3 regions of the Desulfotomaculum sp. genome follow, and region 1 is predicted to be linked to each of the others. Evidence: predicted binding sites of a transcription regulator. Region 1 holds the regulator's gene; each other region holds the start of a gene.
What was found. Region 1 encodes Rex, which represses fermentation and respiration genes when NADH is low (regulators of the CRP and FNR family bind a similar motif). Its sites were predicted from a motif close to ATTGTTAANNNNTTAACAAT; they were not measured.
Positions count from the first base shown of each region.

Region 1 (4,239 bases):
TCCCTGGCACCTGCTTGTAAAGCAGCTTCACGAACAGCCCTTTCTTCAACAGCAGTTACCCCAGAGGGAACACTTATTACTACCCTGGGTTTAACGATAAAGGAACGGCTCCTGAGCGCTTTGTTAATGAAATATTTGATCATGCTTTGGGTTACGTCAAAGTCCGCAATAACACCATCTTTCATGGGGCGGATGGCAACAATGTTGCCAGGGGTTCGACCAATCATTCTCTTTGCTTCTTCTCCCACAGCCAGTACTTGTCCAGTTTCTCTCGTAATGGCAACAACCGAGGGTTCTCGAAGGACAATTCCTTTCCCCTTTAAATAAACCAATGAATTTGCGGTTCCCAAATCTATTCCCATATCCTTGGAAAACATACCAAGTCTCATGAATTTTCCTCCTTAAATAGCTAAGTAGGCTTATTAAACTAAACCCTTAGACTTTAAACTAGTAAATTTATTATCTCCAATAACAATGTGGTCTAGGACATCAATTCCGATAATTTCTCCCGCTTCTATCAATCTTTTGGTTAAAGCAATATCCTCCCTGCTAGGAGTCGGATCCCCACTGGGGTGATTATGCACTAAAATCATACAGGCAGCACTGCGACGGATGGCCATCTTGAATAGTTCCCGAGGATGCACCACCGAGGAATTCAAGGTTCCAATGGAGATAGTTTCTCTAGCTAGAACCTGATTTTTAGTGTTTAGCAGCAGGGCAAGAAAATGTTCCCGATCTAAGTTTCTAAGATCTTCCATTAACAAGGCACAAACATCTTCCGGGCACCTAATAACGGTACGTTCTTCCCCAGGCATGGCTGCCAAACGGCGGCCCAGTTCTAAAGCAGCCTTTACTTGAACAGCCTTAACAGGCCCCACACCCTTTATTTGACTAAGTTCCTCAATGGTGGCCTGTGAAAGTGCTCGCAAATCTTTAAAGCGACTGAATATTTCGGCTGCCAGCTCCACCACGGAAACCTTTGTTGTTCCGGTGCGCAACAGGATAGCCAACAAATCAATATCCGAGAGACTTCCGGCACCCTCCTTTAACATACGCTCCCTAGGGCGCAATTCCGGGGGTAACTCCCGCATAATTGGATATGTCATATAATTTCGACTCCAAACATTCGTAATGAGTCTGCCAGTTTTGACACAGGCAAACCTACAACACTAAAGTAGCAACCACGAATGCTGTCAATAAAAATAGATGCCAAACCCTGGACAGCGTAACCACCCGCCTTGTCCATGGGTTCTCGAGTTTCTACATAACGCTTAATTTGTTCCATTGTGAGGGGTTTAAAACGAACTGCCGTAACTTGATGTGTTACAACACTTTGACCGGTAGCAGCATCGATGACGGCTAAACCAGTAAAGACTTCGTGACTTCTTCCCTGTAGGCTATTTAACATTTGTACGGCTTCTTCAGCGTTTGCTGGTTTGCCCAGAGGTTTGTTTTCCAAAACAACAAGGGTATCTGCACCAATAATCAGACCCTGGTTGCGTTCTACGGCTACGGCTGCTGCTTTGCGCTCAGCCAGTTTCTCAACCATTTGGGCTGGTAGAACACTTTCTTCCAAGGTTTCATCTACGTCACTAACTTGTACCTCAAATGCTAATCCCAGATTTTTGAGTAGTTCCTGTCTCCTGGGTGATGCAGATGCAAGAATAATTTGCCGCACAAAGGACACCCCTATGATTTTTTATAATCTTCGATAGGCTAGAAAGCCAAAAAGCAAACCAAGAGCCGTTATTGGCCCCAAAGACATCGTTAAACCAAAGGATAGTTCAAGAAAATAAAGGTTAATGCTTGTATGTTTAAGGCCGATGGACGTAAAGTTGCCCAACACCGGTATATATGAGGCTATTACATGGCCCAATGCACTACCGGCAATGGCCCCAGCCAGCAATAGTACAATAAGGGTTCCTGTTCTCTTGCCCGTTCTCATTTTTCCCACCTTTTCACCTATATAGAAGTTGATATTACTTCTATTAAGTTTATCATTGACCCTAATATATGACAAGCAAATTACATTTAGATTAGTTGTCCCCCAGTTGATGATAAGTATGTAAAAGAGGTGGGTTTGTTTCCCCACCTCTTACCATCTTACTTTTCTTTTAGAGCCAAGTTAAAGGTTAAAATTTCCAGTTTAACTGAAAGGTCTACGTTGCGGACTTCTATCTCATCCGGTACGTTCAAAGAAATGGGTGCAAAGTTTAACAGTGCCTCTAAACCTGATTTTACCATAAAATCAGCAATATCCTGGGCTGCCTTAGAAGGTACGGCAATAATACCAATCCTGACATTACTTTCCTTAACCACTTTGGGTAATTCCTCAAGGGGAAGTACCTCCATATCAGCAATCCTTTTGCCAATTTTGGTAAGGTCATTATCAAAAACCCCGACGATCGAAAAACCTCTGTCTTTAAACTCCTTGTAGGTAACCAGAGCGGAGCCCAAATTACCAGCCCCGACCATCACTAGGCTCCAAGGATCGGATAAGCCGAGAATCTTTACTGTGTAGCGAATTAAGTCTTTAACGTTATAGCCAACTCCCCTGGTGCCAAACTCCCCGAAATAGGCCAAATCCTTACGAACTTGGGCAGGACTAACACCAACGCCTTCGGCTATATCCCCAGAGGATACAGTTGTGATACCCTTTTTATCTAATCTCTTTAAAAATCTCGAATATATTGACAATCTAGTAATTGTTGCTTCTGGGATCTTGAGTGCTTTCACCAGGGCCCCTCCCTTTTATATAAAAGATAATCCTTTTATTTTATTTTACTACAACTTATTTATTCCCATAATAATATTATAGTAGTAAAATGGGTCCGTTGCAAAGAGTATTTGTGAATACTGTGACAAGTTTTCCGCAAAAATAGTATATTTAAATCGCCTTTATGACTTATAATATTCTATCTTGTGACACAACTTGACAACATTATTTATATTTATCTTTTTTGTGACAATTTTCTAGTTTTTTTGCACATTATTATTGTTATTGTTTGCACTAGAATCACTTTAATGATCGTAAATTCTTTAGCAAGGACCTTGCCTCTGCCACCATATATAATGAACCTGTTATACACAGTACATCATTCTCTTTTATCTGAGCCAATGCCTTTTGAATGGCCTCCTCAACAGCTTCAACCACCGCTACCTCATCTAAATAGGTGCGGGCATCATCCGCTAACTTCGTCCAGTCCCCTGCTCTTGGATTATTGGAGCGTGTTACCACCACTGCCTTAGCCAGTGGTGCCAGTTCTGCTACCACCTTGGAACGCTCTTTATCTGCCAACATACCTAAAACAAATACAATTTTTCGGTTAGGAAAATAGTCTCGTAAAGCCCTTTTCAAAGCGAGGGCCCCGGCATGGTTATGGGCACCATCCAGTAAAACAGTGGGGTTATTCTGAACAATCTCCAGGCGGCCCGGCCATTTTACGGTTCTTAAGCCATTTATTATGGCAGTGTCAGGTATGCTATGATCCTTTTCTGTGCCAAGCATTTCCACTGCTGCCACTGCGGTGGCTGCATTAATTTGTTGGTGAGCCCCCAGTAAAGGAAGCTTTACTTGATATGTATTTTGTTGTCCGTTAATGATAAAGGTTTGAAAATCCTGTTTTAGCTCCCGCTGAACCTGTGACCATGTCACGTCTCTACCAATTTGTATTAACTGACAATGATTACTCCATGCCACCTGACGGATAATCTCCAGCGGTTCAGCCTCAGCGGCAGTAACAATCGGCACATCCGGTTTGATAATACCAGCCTTAACTCTGGCGATTTCCGCCAAGGTGTCACCCAGGTAATCCATATGGTCCATTGCCACATTGGTAATTACAGCAACCCTCGGCTTGACTATGTTGGTGGAGTCAATGGCACCGCCTAATCCCACTTCCAGTACCACAAAATCCGTTTCTTCATTGGCAAAATAGAGCAAAGCCAATGCCGTACTCACTTCAAACTCAGTGGGATGTTCAAATCCTTCCTGCACCATCCTAGTTAACTCAGGTTTAACAACTTCGATTAACGCCACCAATTTTTCTGATGTTATAGGCTGTCCATTGATCATAAACCTTTCACTGTAGTGGTGCAAGTGGGGAGAACTAAACATGCCGGTTTTGTAGCCAGCGCTTGTAAGAATATTGGCGATCATAGCCGTGGTAGACCCTTTGCCATTGGTCCCCCCAACATGAATAATATTTAATCTGTTCTGAGGATTTCCCAAACGCCTAA
Region 1 is NZ_CEVWQM010000018.1:61,373-65,611, reverse strand. Features, by position in the region: gene AC1U9Z_RS11820 (rod shape-determining protein) at 1-389, opposite strand, end outside; gene radC (RadC family protein) at 423-1,106, opposite strand; gene AC1U9Z_RS11810 (Maf family protein) at 1,103-1,678, opposite strand; gene AC1U9Z_RS11805 (DUF4321 domain-containing protein) at 1,700-1,945, opposite strand; gene AC1U9Z_RS11800 (redox-sensing transcriptional repressor Rex) at 2,104-2,736, opposite strand; gene AC1U9Z_RS11795 (bifunctional folylpolyglutamate synthase/dihydrofolate synthase) at 3,017-4,239, opposite strand, start outside.

Region 2 (4,239 bases), on a different contig from region 1:
GCTTTGACCACTGCCATCACCTGATGGTGCCTGATTCCATATTCCCGCTGAATTTGGTTGTCGCCGCAGAGTACATAGCCATCTTCTTTTACAGCCACCACCCGGTGTAAAACAAACTGCCCGTTATGGCGTCGGTAAAGGGGGATATCATATTTTTTTAGTTTAGCGGGGGCCTGTACCAGAATAATTTTATCCAGGTGGTTTCGCAGCATGGGGTGCATACTATTTCCCCTGGGAGTAAAGGACACTTCGCCGCCGCCTTTCAGGATTTCCTCCATGAGCGGGGATACTTCACTAAGTAAAATTCGCCTGGACAAGCAAATCTGCACCTTTCAGCTTCTCAATAAATTCTGCGATATCCCTTTTTGCCCTTGCCTCATCAATGTCATATTCGTCTAGGATGGCCAAAAGCAGTTCCTCTTTGTTGGTACCTTTTTCCAACAGTTTCCAGAGAAAGGTTCCCGTATCGTTTAAACTAATTAACCCGTTGAAATCAAGGGTGGCTTTGCCAATTGCCACGACCACATTATTTCCTGCCACTTGCCGCAGCATATAGCCCTCTTTGATTTTAATTTTTCTCACCCTTTCTTTTGGCAGACATCGCCTGGTAAGCCATGATTACCGCTTGCTCACTAATATTGCAGCCCATTTTATAAATCGGAATCTGCCGCAGGAGACGGTCCAATAAATAAAGCAACTTATCCATATGCTGTATATTATGGGGGCGCAGGGTTTGATTAAGAATTAACCTGAGCGCGTCTTTAACAGCAATTTTTGCTAGCCAATTGTTCGCTGACTGTTCTAAAAAACAGATGGCTTGCAGGGGTACCTTAATATTGGTATTGTGTGGACTTTTGCCGCTCCAGGGTGTTCCGTAGACGTAGAAATGCTGATCAATGAGCCGGATGGCTGGTTTGTCATCATTAATAATGACTGCTTTATCCTCGCCGAAATACGCCTGCCACTGACTGGCATGGGTAGATTTGCCGGTACCGCAGGGTGCGGAGAAAAGATAAGCTTGTCCCTCATAGGCCACCGCTGAGGAATGTAAGACAAAACCGTCAAAGTCTAACAGACGGTGGTAAAACTCAGCACCGGTCCAGATATATTCACATTCATTAGGGCTTAAATGAGGATTTTCCCCTTGCTTTTGCAGCAAGAAATCCTCGGTCAAGGTGATGCTGATATCCACAGGCCTGGTTGGATTCGATAAATAGGCCAGGGTTTGTTTTTGTAAGGTTTCTCCGTTTGCCTGTAAGGCAACAGTAAGGTCTGCGATTTTGTATATATTCATCGTCCATTACCTCCATAAGCTTTTCTGAGACAAACCCTTTGCAGGAGGCCGATTAATGCAATGCTCAAGTATTACCACTTCTTTACAGATAGACATATTCGATGAAAAAGTTCAGATTCCTTCGAATATTCCCTGATTAGGGTATGCTGAAAATAACCATTGCAGCGATTGATTGACTGTGTCCCGGCAGATACGTTGGCTTTCTATGATAATCGTAGTAAAATTGAAAAATAAATATTAATAATTTACAATAAAACAGAAAGGATCCTGGGTTTACCGAAAAATCGTTAACTCCATGGAGTATTAGCTTTTTACAATGTGTATAGGAGGTTTTACAATATGTCTAACGCTACTTTTGAAGATTTTATGAAATTGGATATCCGGGTTGGTGAGATTACACAGGTGGAGTTTTTTGAAAAGGCTAGAATACCTGCCTATAAATTATGGGTTGATTTTGGTGATGAAATCGGTGTAAAGAAGTCCAGTGCCCAGATTACTGAGTGCTATCAAGGGGAAGAGTTGGTAGGTAAGCAAGTTTTAGGGGTGGTAAATTTTCCATCAAAAAGAATTGCAGGTTTTACATCGGAGGTCTTAATATTAGGCGTTTATGCTGCACAAGGGGTGGTATTAATTCAACCAGACCAACCGGTTCGTAAAGGTGACAAATTAGGTTAGTTTAAAACATTAGCAAGGGGGCGTTTCATTTATAGAGACGCCCCCTTGACCTATAATGCAATGTTCAACGATAATAGTATCAGATTATACAAACCAAGGACTTAAATTTTCCTGATTAGGAGGTTGCTAATTGTTTATATCTTATTTTTTGGTTTTCTTCTTGGCTGCCGTTCCTTTGTTTGAACTGGTTACGGTTGTCCCGCTGGCGATAGCTGGAGGGCTAGCTCCAATACCAGTGGCTGTACTAGGGTTTCTAGGGAATTTACTTACGGTAGTGCTGTTAATCATCTTTGCTGATAAGGTCAAGAGATGGTGGGGTGCAAGAAAGCTAAAGCGTAATGAGATAAAAGGGGAAGATGAAATGGCGTTCCAGAACAGTGAGGAAGATACTCCTGAACCGGAATCAAAAAAGAAAAAACGAGCCAGAAATCTTTTTAGCAAATTTGGCTTACCCGGACTAACCATTTTTGGTCCTATGCTTGTAGGTTCCCATATTTCTGCCCTTATGGCAATAAGCTTTGGTTCAAAAAGGCAACGGGTGTTTATTTGGATGCTTATCAGCTTAGTATTATGGACAATTGTATCTGCCATGGCAGCCAGTTATGGGGTAGCTTTTTTTATTCCTAATGTAGAGGAAAACGGGTTTCTTATTAAACTATTTAAATAATGCGGCAAGGATGAGCTGGCAAGGGCAAATAACCCTTGCCAGCTCTCTTTTAGAGAAATTTTTTAGCATAACTACTTGTAGATTGTAAACAATATGATAAAATTAACATTATATTAATTCAAATAAATGCATAATAATGCATCGATTGTAAGAGGGAGGACGAACATGCCAAAAAGAACGGACATAAATAAAATTTTAATTATTGGGTCTGGTCCGATTATTATTGGTCAGGCCTGTGAGTTTGATTACTCTGGGACCCAGGCCTGTAAGGCTTTGAAAAAGTTAGGTTACCAGGTAGTTCTGGTCAATTCCAATCCGGCTACCATTATGACTGACCCAGGAATTGCAGATGCAACCTACGTTGAACCCCTAAATCCCAAAAGCCTTACCGAAATTATTGCCAGGGAAAGACCCGATGCTGTGTTACCAAATTTGGGCGGACAAACTGCTCTTAACCTTTGTTCCGAACTTAGCCAAAGTGGTGTTTTAGAACAATACGGTGTTAAGGTTATTGGTGTTCAGATAGATGCCATTGAACGGGGCGAGGATCGAATAGCCTTTAAGGAAACCATGAACAGACTGGGCATCGAAATGCCCCGCAGTCAGGCAGCCTATGGTGTTGAGGAGGCAGAAAAAATAGCCCAGGAGCTTGGCTATCCTGTGGTGATCAGACCGGCCTATACCATGGGCGGCACAGGCGGGGGCCTGGTCTATAATGTTGAGGAACTCAGAACCATCGCTAACCGTGGTATTGCTTCCAGTATGGTAGGACAAATTCTTGTTGAGGAGTCTGTGCTGGGCTGGGAAGAACTGGAGCTTGAGGTTGTCAGGGATAGTAAGAACCAGATGATTACGGTTTGTTTCATTGAGAATATCGACGCTGTGGGAGTGCATACCGGGGACTCCTTCTGTGCAGCCCCGATGCTGACCATCAGCCCTGAGCTGCAGCAGCGATTACAAAAGTATGCCTATGATGTGGTGGAAGCCATTGAGGTTATTGGTGGGACCAATGTTCAGTTTGCCCACGATCCGAAAACCGGCAGGGTTGTCATTATTGAGATAAACCCACGTACCTCTCGCTCTTCCGCATTAGCATCCAAGGCCACTGGTTTTCCTATTGCCTATGTATCAGCCATGCTGGCAGTTGGCCTTACACTGGATGAAATTCCTTACTGGCGGGATGGAAGCCTGGAAAAATACACCCCCTCCGGCGACTATGTGGTAATCAAATTTGCCCGTTGGGCCTTTGAAAAATTCCCTGGTGCCCAGGATAAACTGGGGACTCAAATGCGTGCAGTGGGCGAGGTTATGAGCATTGGTAAAAACTACAAGGAAGCTTTTCAGAAGGCCATACGTTCCCTTGAAAGCAACCGCTATGGTTTGGGTTTTGCTAAGAATTTTAACCAGTATTCTCTGGATGAATTACTTGCCATGCTTACTGAGCCAACCAGTGAACGCCAGTTTCTGATGTATGAAGCCCTGCGCAAGGGTGCCGATATAGATTTGATTCATAAGCTGACCCATATTAAATCCTATTTTATTGAACAAATGAAGGAACTTGTTTTGTTGGAAGAGGAAATATTAAAATATAAAGATGGAAGTT
Region 2 is NZ_CEVWQM010000025.1:22,108-26,346, reverse strand. Features, by position in the region: gene AC1U9Z_RS14010 (S24/S26 family peptidase) at 1-317, opposite strand, end outside; gene AC1U9Z_RS14005 (PqqD family protein) at 295-552, opposite strand; gene AC1U9Z_RS14000 (hypothetical protein) at 569-1,294, opposite strand; gene AC1U9Z_RS13995 (tRNA-binding protein) at 1,634-1,969, shown strand; gene AC1U9Z_RS13990 (small multi-drug export protein) at 2,100-2,636, shown strand; gene carB (carbamoyl-phosphate synthase large subunit) at 2,802-4,239, shown strand, end outside.
Region 2: AC1U9Z_RS13995 (tRNA-binding protein) is a predicted target of Rex. The motif match lies at 1,517-1,536, and genes of this name have one in related genera.

Region 3 (4,239 bases), on a different contig from region 1:
TATTTTATTACTGGCCCTGGGTCCCTTTACCAAATTTGTGGTGGGCACCACCATCGGAACCACCGCGGCCATTGTACCCCTCACCGTTGCCGCCGCTCCCTTTGTGGCTAGAATGGTGGAAACTTCTTTAAAGGAAGTAAACTGGGGGGTGGTCGAGGCTTCTCTGGCAATGGGGGCCAGCACCTGGCAAATTATTCGCAAGGTACTGCTTCCTGAGGCCCTGCCTGGTATTATTTTAGGTACGACTATTACGGCCATTGCCGTGGTTGGTTACTCTGCCATGGCCGGTGTCGTGGGAGGAGGTGGCCTAGGGGATCTGGCCATACGTTACGGCTACATGCGGTTTGATTCAGTAGTAATGGTAACCACCGTGGTCATTCTAGTTATTATGGTTCAAATCATGCAAACCCTTGGCAATATACTTGCCGAAAAATTTAACAAAAACTAAGGAGGAGTTTCCGTGAAAAAGAAGTTTGCGTTACTGTTAACTTGCCTGCTATCTCTCAGCCTGCTGCTGGTTGGCTGCGGCGGCGAAAAGGAACAACCACAAGCTGCTAATGATGATAAAGAAGCGAAGGTATTAAAGGTTGGCGCTACCCCGGTACCCCATGCTGAAATATTAAAAATAGTGAAACCTATTTTAGAGAAGGATGGCATCCAACTGGAAATCGTGGAATTTAACGATTATGTACAACCCAACCTGGCCCTTAATGACAAGCTGCTGGATGCTAACTACTTCCAGCACCTACCTTACCTTGAAGAATTCAACAACCAAAAGAGTATGGAATTAAGCTATACTGCCAAAATTCACTTTGAACCAATGGGTCTTTTCTCCAAGAAAATTACCGCCGTCAGCGAATTTAAAGAAGGCGACAAAATTGGTATTCCCAACGACCCCACCAACGGTGGTAGAGCCCTGGCTGTTTTAGAAGAGGCTGGTCTGCTGAAACTTAAGGAAGGCGTTGGCATCAGTGCCACAGTACGGGATATCGTAGAGAAGAAAGTAGAAGTTATTGAATTAGAAGCTGCTCAACTCCCCCGTTCCGTCGATGATCTAGCTGGTGCAGTAATTAACGGTAACTTTGCCGTCCAAGCCAACTTTGTTCCCACCGATGCCATGGTGGCCGAAGATGCTCAATCTGAAGCCGCTGACACCTATGGCAACATTTTAGCCATCCGCAAAGGGGACGAAAACCGTGAAGAAATCAAAAAACTGACCGAAGCTTTAAAGAGCCCAGAAGTTAAGAAATTTATCGAAGACACCTACAAAGGTGCCGTTGTAGCAACATTTTAATCCATAACCGCAAGTCCCCCGGAAAACTCCGGGGGACTTTGCTTTTAGCCTTTAGCTGTTACCCGGTTAGCTATCTTACCCTGAAAATAGCCGTGGGCCATGGGCTTTGCCGCCTTTCAATGTTAGATACAGCTAATAGCTGACGGCTGATGGCTAGGAATGAGACATTTCTTTGTACAGCTTATGAATGGAGCTGCTTTCAATGCGGGAGATGAAGGAACGTGAAATGGCTAGCTGCTGGCCTACCTCCCGTTGGGTATATTCCTGACCGCCATCTAGGCCGTATCTTAATTTTATGACTGCCTGTTCCCTGGGAGATAGTTTTTGCAGGGCCTTTTCCAGTCTTTCCACTTCCAAACTGGTTTCTACCACCTCATCCACCGGGGTATCTTCGTTCATCAGGGTATCTTGCAATTCCAAAAGTCCCCCATCTTTATCATAATCCAGAGGTTCTGAAATGGAGATGGTATTTCTCATGGTCTTTTGTTTGCGCAGCACCATCAGCATCTCATTTTGAATACAAACCCCGGCATAGGTTGAAAACTTTCTGGCTTTGGTCATGTCAAAGGTATCTACTCCCTTAATTAAACCAATTACACCAATTTGAAAGAGGTCTTGTTTTTCCACACCATTGTCTTTTAACTTATTGGCAATCTTAGCAACTAATCTTAGGTTCCGTTCTATTAATACCGTTTTAGCCAATTTATCCCCTTTGGCTAATCTTAATAACCATTCCCTCTCTTCCTCGGGGGATAAGGGATCTGGCAAACTGCCGGATGAAATATAGGAAACCAAAATTGCAATGCCATTTAAAACCGAAAGGGCTATTAAGGTAATGATACCTGCGGTCACTTAGCATCCCTCCGTAACAAAAATACTTATCTACTTTATGCTACGTGGGAAACGATTAAAATGTGCTTGTTCACATAAAAAAAGTAGTTAGAAAGTTCTGGCGAAGGATTTTCAAGTAAATTCATGGAAATAAGAATTATGTCGAATAGAGGAGGGTTTTATGAGGAGAATATAGTTATATTTTTTAACCGTGTGCGTGTCCCTTTTATAAAAACCTTCTTATGTTTTTGGTACATGCACATTTTTTCACTTGATTGTTAATTTTTCTTTAAGTCTTTTTAATTTTTTAACATTAACAAACTGTATGTGGTATACTCTTTCATGGACAAGGATAAAAAATATTTCCTTGGGGGGGACTGTATGTTATTTAAGAAGAAGGATATTTTCTTTGAAACCTTCATCGCTATTTCAAAAAACATTACCGAGGCTGCTGAAGAATTCAGCTCCGAAATACACAAACCCGGCACTGAGAGAAAAGCTTTGACGGATATTCAAGACTTGGAAAAAAAAGGTGATCGCTACACCCATAGCATCTATAAGGAATTAAACAAAACTTTTATAACACCTCTGGAACGGGAAGATATTTTGAATCTGGCCGTTAAAATGGACGATATACTGGATGGTATCGAGGCTACCTTGATTCGTATGGATATCTATGACATCCGTGATATTAACATTTTCATTAAGCGAAATACGGAAATTATTGTCGAACAGTGCAAGGAAGTTGAAGGAGCCATCGAAAAACTGACTTCCAAAAAGTTTCTTGATATTCGGCCTCATGCTGTACGCATTAATGAACTGGAAAACGAAGCGGATGACCTATTCAATAATAGTTTACGGGAATTGGTTTCCTCCTGTACCGATGCCATCGAATTTGTTAAGTACAAGCAGATTTATGAGATGTTAGAAGAGGTTACCGATGCCTGTGAAGACGTGGCAAATATTCTTGAGAGCGTTCTCATGCGAAATTCCTAATAAGGAAGGCGTAATATGGAACTACATTTTGTCATTATTGCCGTTGTTATTTTGGCCTTAAGCTTTGATTTTATTAACGGATTTCACGACACTGCAAATGCCATTGCCACCTCTATTTCCACCAAGGCTATCCGACCCAGAGTAGCTATCGTCTTAGCTGCAGTTATGAATTTATTGGGTGCCCTTACTTTTACTGGCGTTGCTAAAACGGTGGGTGGCAGTGTAGCTAACCCGGCTAGTCTGGATAACGGGGTTTACGTAGTGGCCGCCGCCCTGGTGGCAGCCATTATTTGGAACCTACTAACCTGGTATTATGGTATTCCCAGCAGTTCTTCTCACGCCTTGATTGGTTCTTTAGCTGGTGCTGTTATTGCCTCGGCTGGATTTAGTGCTGTAAACCTTAAAGGTTTCTTAACCATTATCGAAGCTCTTATTTTATCCCCCTTAATTGCCTTTACCATTGGCTATATTATTATGTCTATTATTCGCATAATATTTGCCAATTTTTCACCCCATAAAATGAATTCGAAATTTCGCTTTTTACAGATATTTACCGCATCCTTTCAAGCTTTCAGCCACGGCACCAACGATGCCCAAAAAACAATGGGTATTATCACCTTTGCTTTGGTTGCAGGGGGGTATCAGGATACCTTGGATGTAGCCCTCTGGGTGAAAGTCTCTGCCGCGGTTGCCATGGCCCTGGGTACCTCCGTGGGCGGTTGGCGTATTATTAAAACCGTTGGTTCTAAGATCATTAAATTAGAGCCGGCCAGTGGTTTTGCTGCAGATTTATCCTCTGCCCTTATTATTATTGGTGCCACCATTATTCGATTACCCGTTTCCACCACCCATGTCATTAGCTCGTCCATTATGGGTGTTGGTTCAGCCAAGCGTTTATCCTCTGTTAAGTGGGGTACCGCAGTAACAATGGTTTCTGCCTGGATTATTACTTTACCAATCACAATGCTTTTGGCTGCGCTAAGCTTTATTATTGTTCAAGCATTATTCCTATAAGAAAAGAGACAGGGAGTCGGTTCTCTCTGTCTCTTTTCTTATATCTTCAATTATCACCACAGCGGAGACGGTTCTCCCTGTCGCATTTTTATTTTTAAGTTTTT
Region 3 is NZ_CEVWQM010000005.1:156,581-160,819, reverse strand. Features, by position in the region: gene AC1U9Z_RS04685 (methionine ABC transporter permease) at 1-448, shown strand, start outside; gene AC1U9Z_RS04680 (MetQ/NlpA family ABC transporter substrate-binding protein) at 461-1,294, shown strand; gene sigK (RNA polymerase sporulation sigma factor SigK) at 1,448-2,146, opposite strand; gene AC1U9Z_RS04670 (DUF47 domain-containing protein) at 2,507-3,121, shown strand; gene AC1U9Z_RS04665 (inorganic phosphate transporter) at 3,137-4,135, shown strand; gene fdhF (formate dehydrogenase subunit alpha) at 4,238-4,239, opposite strand, start outside.
Region 3: AC1U9Z_RS04670 (DUF47 domain-containing protein) is a predicted target of Rex. The motif match lies at 2,421-2,440, and genes of this name have one in related genera.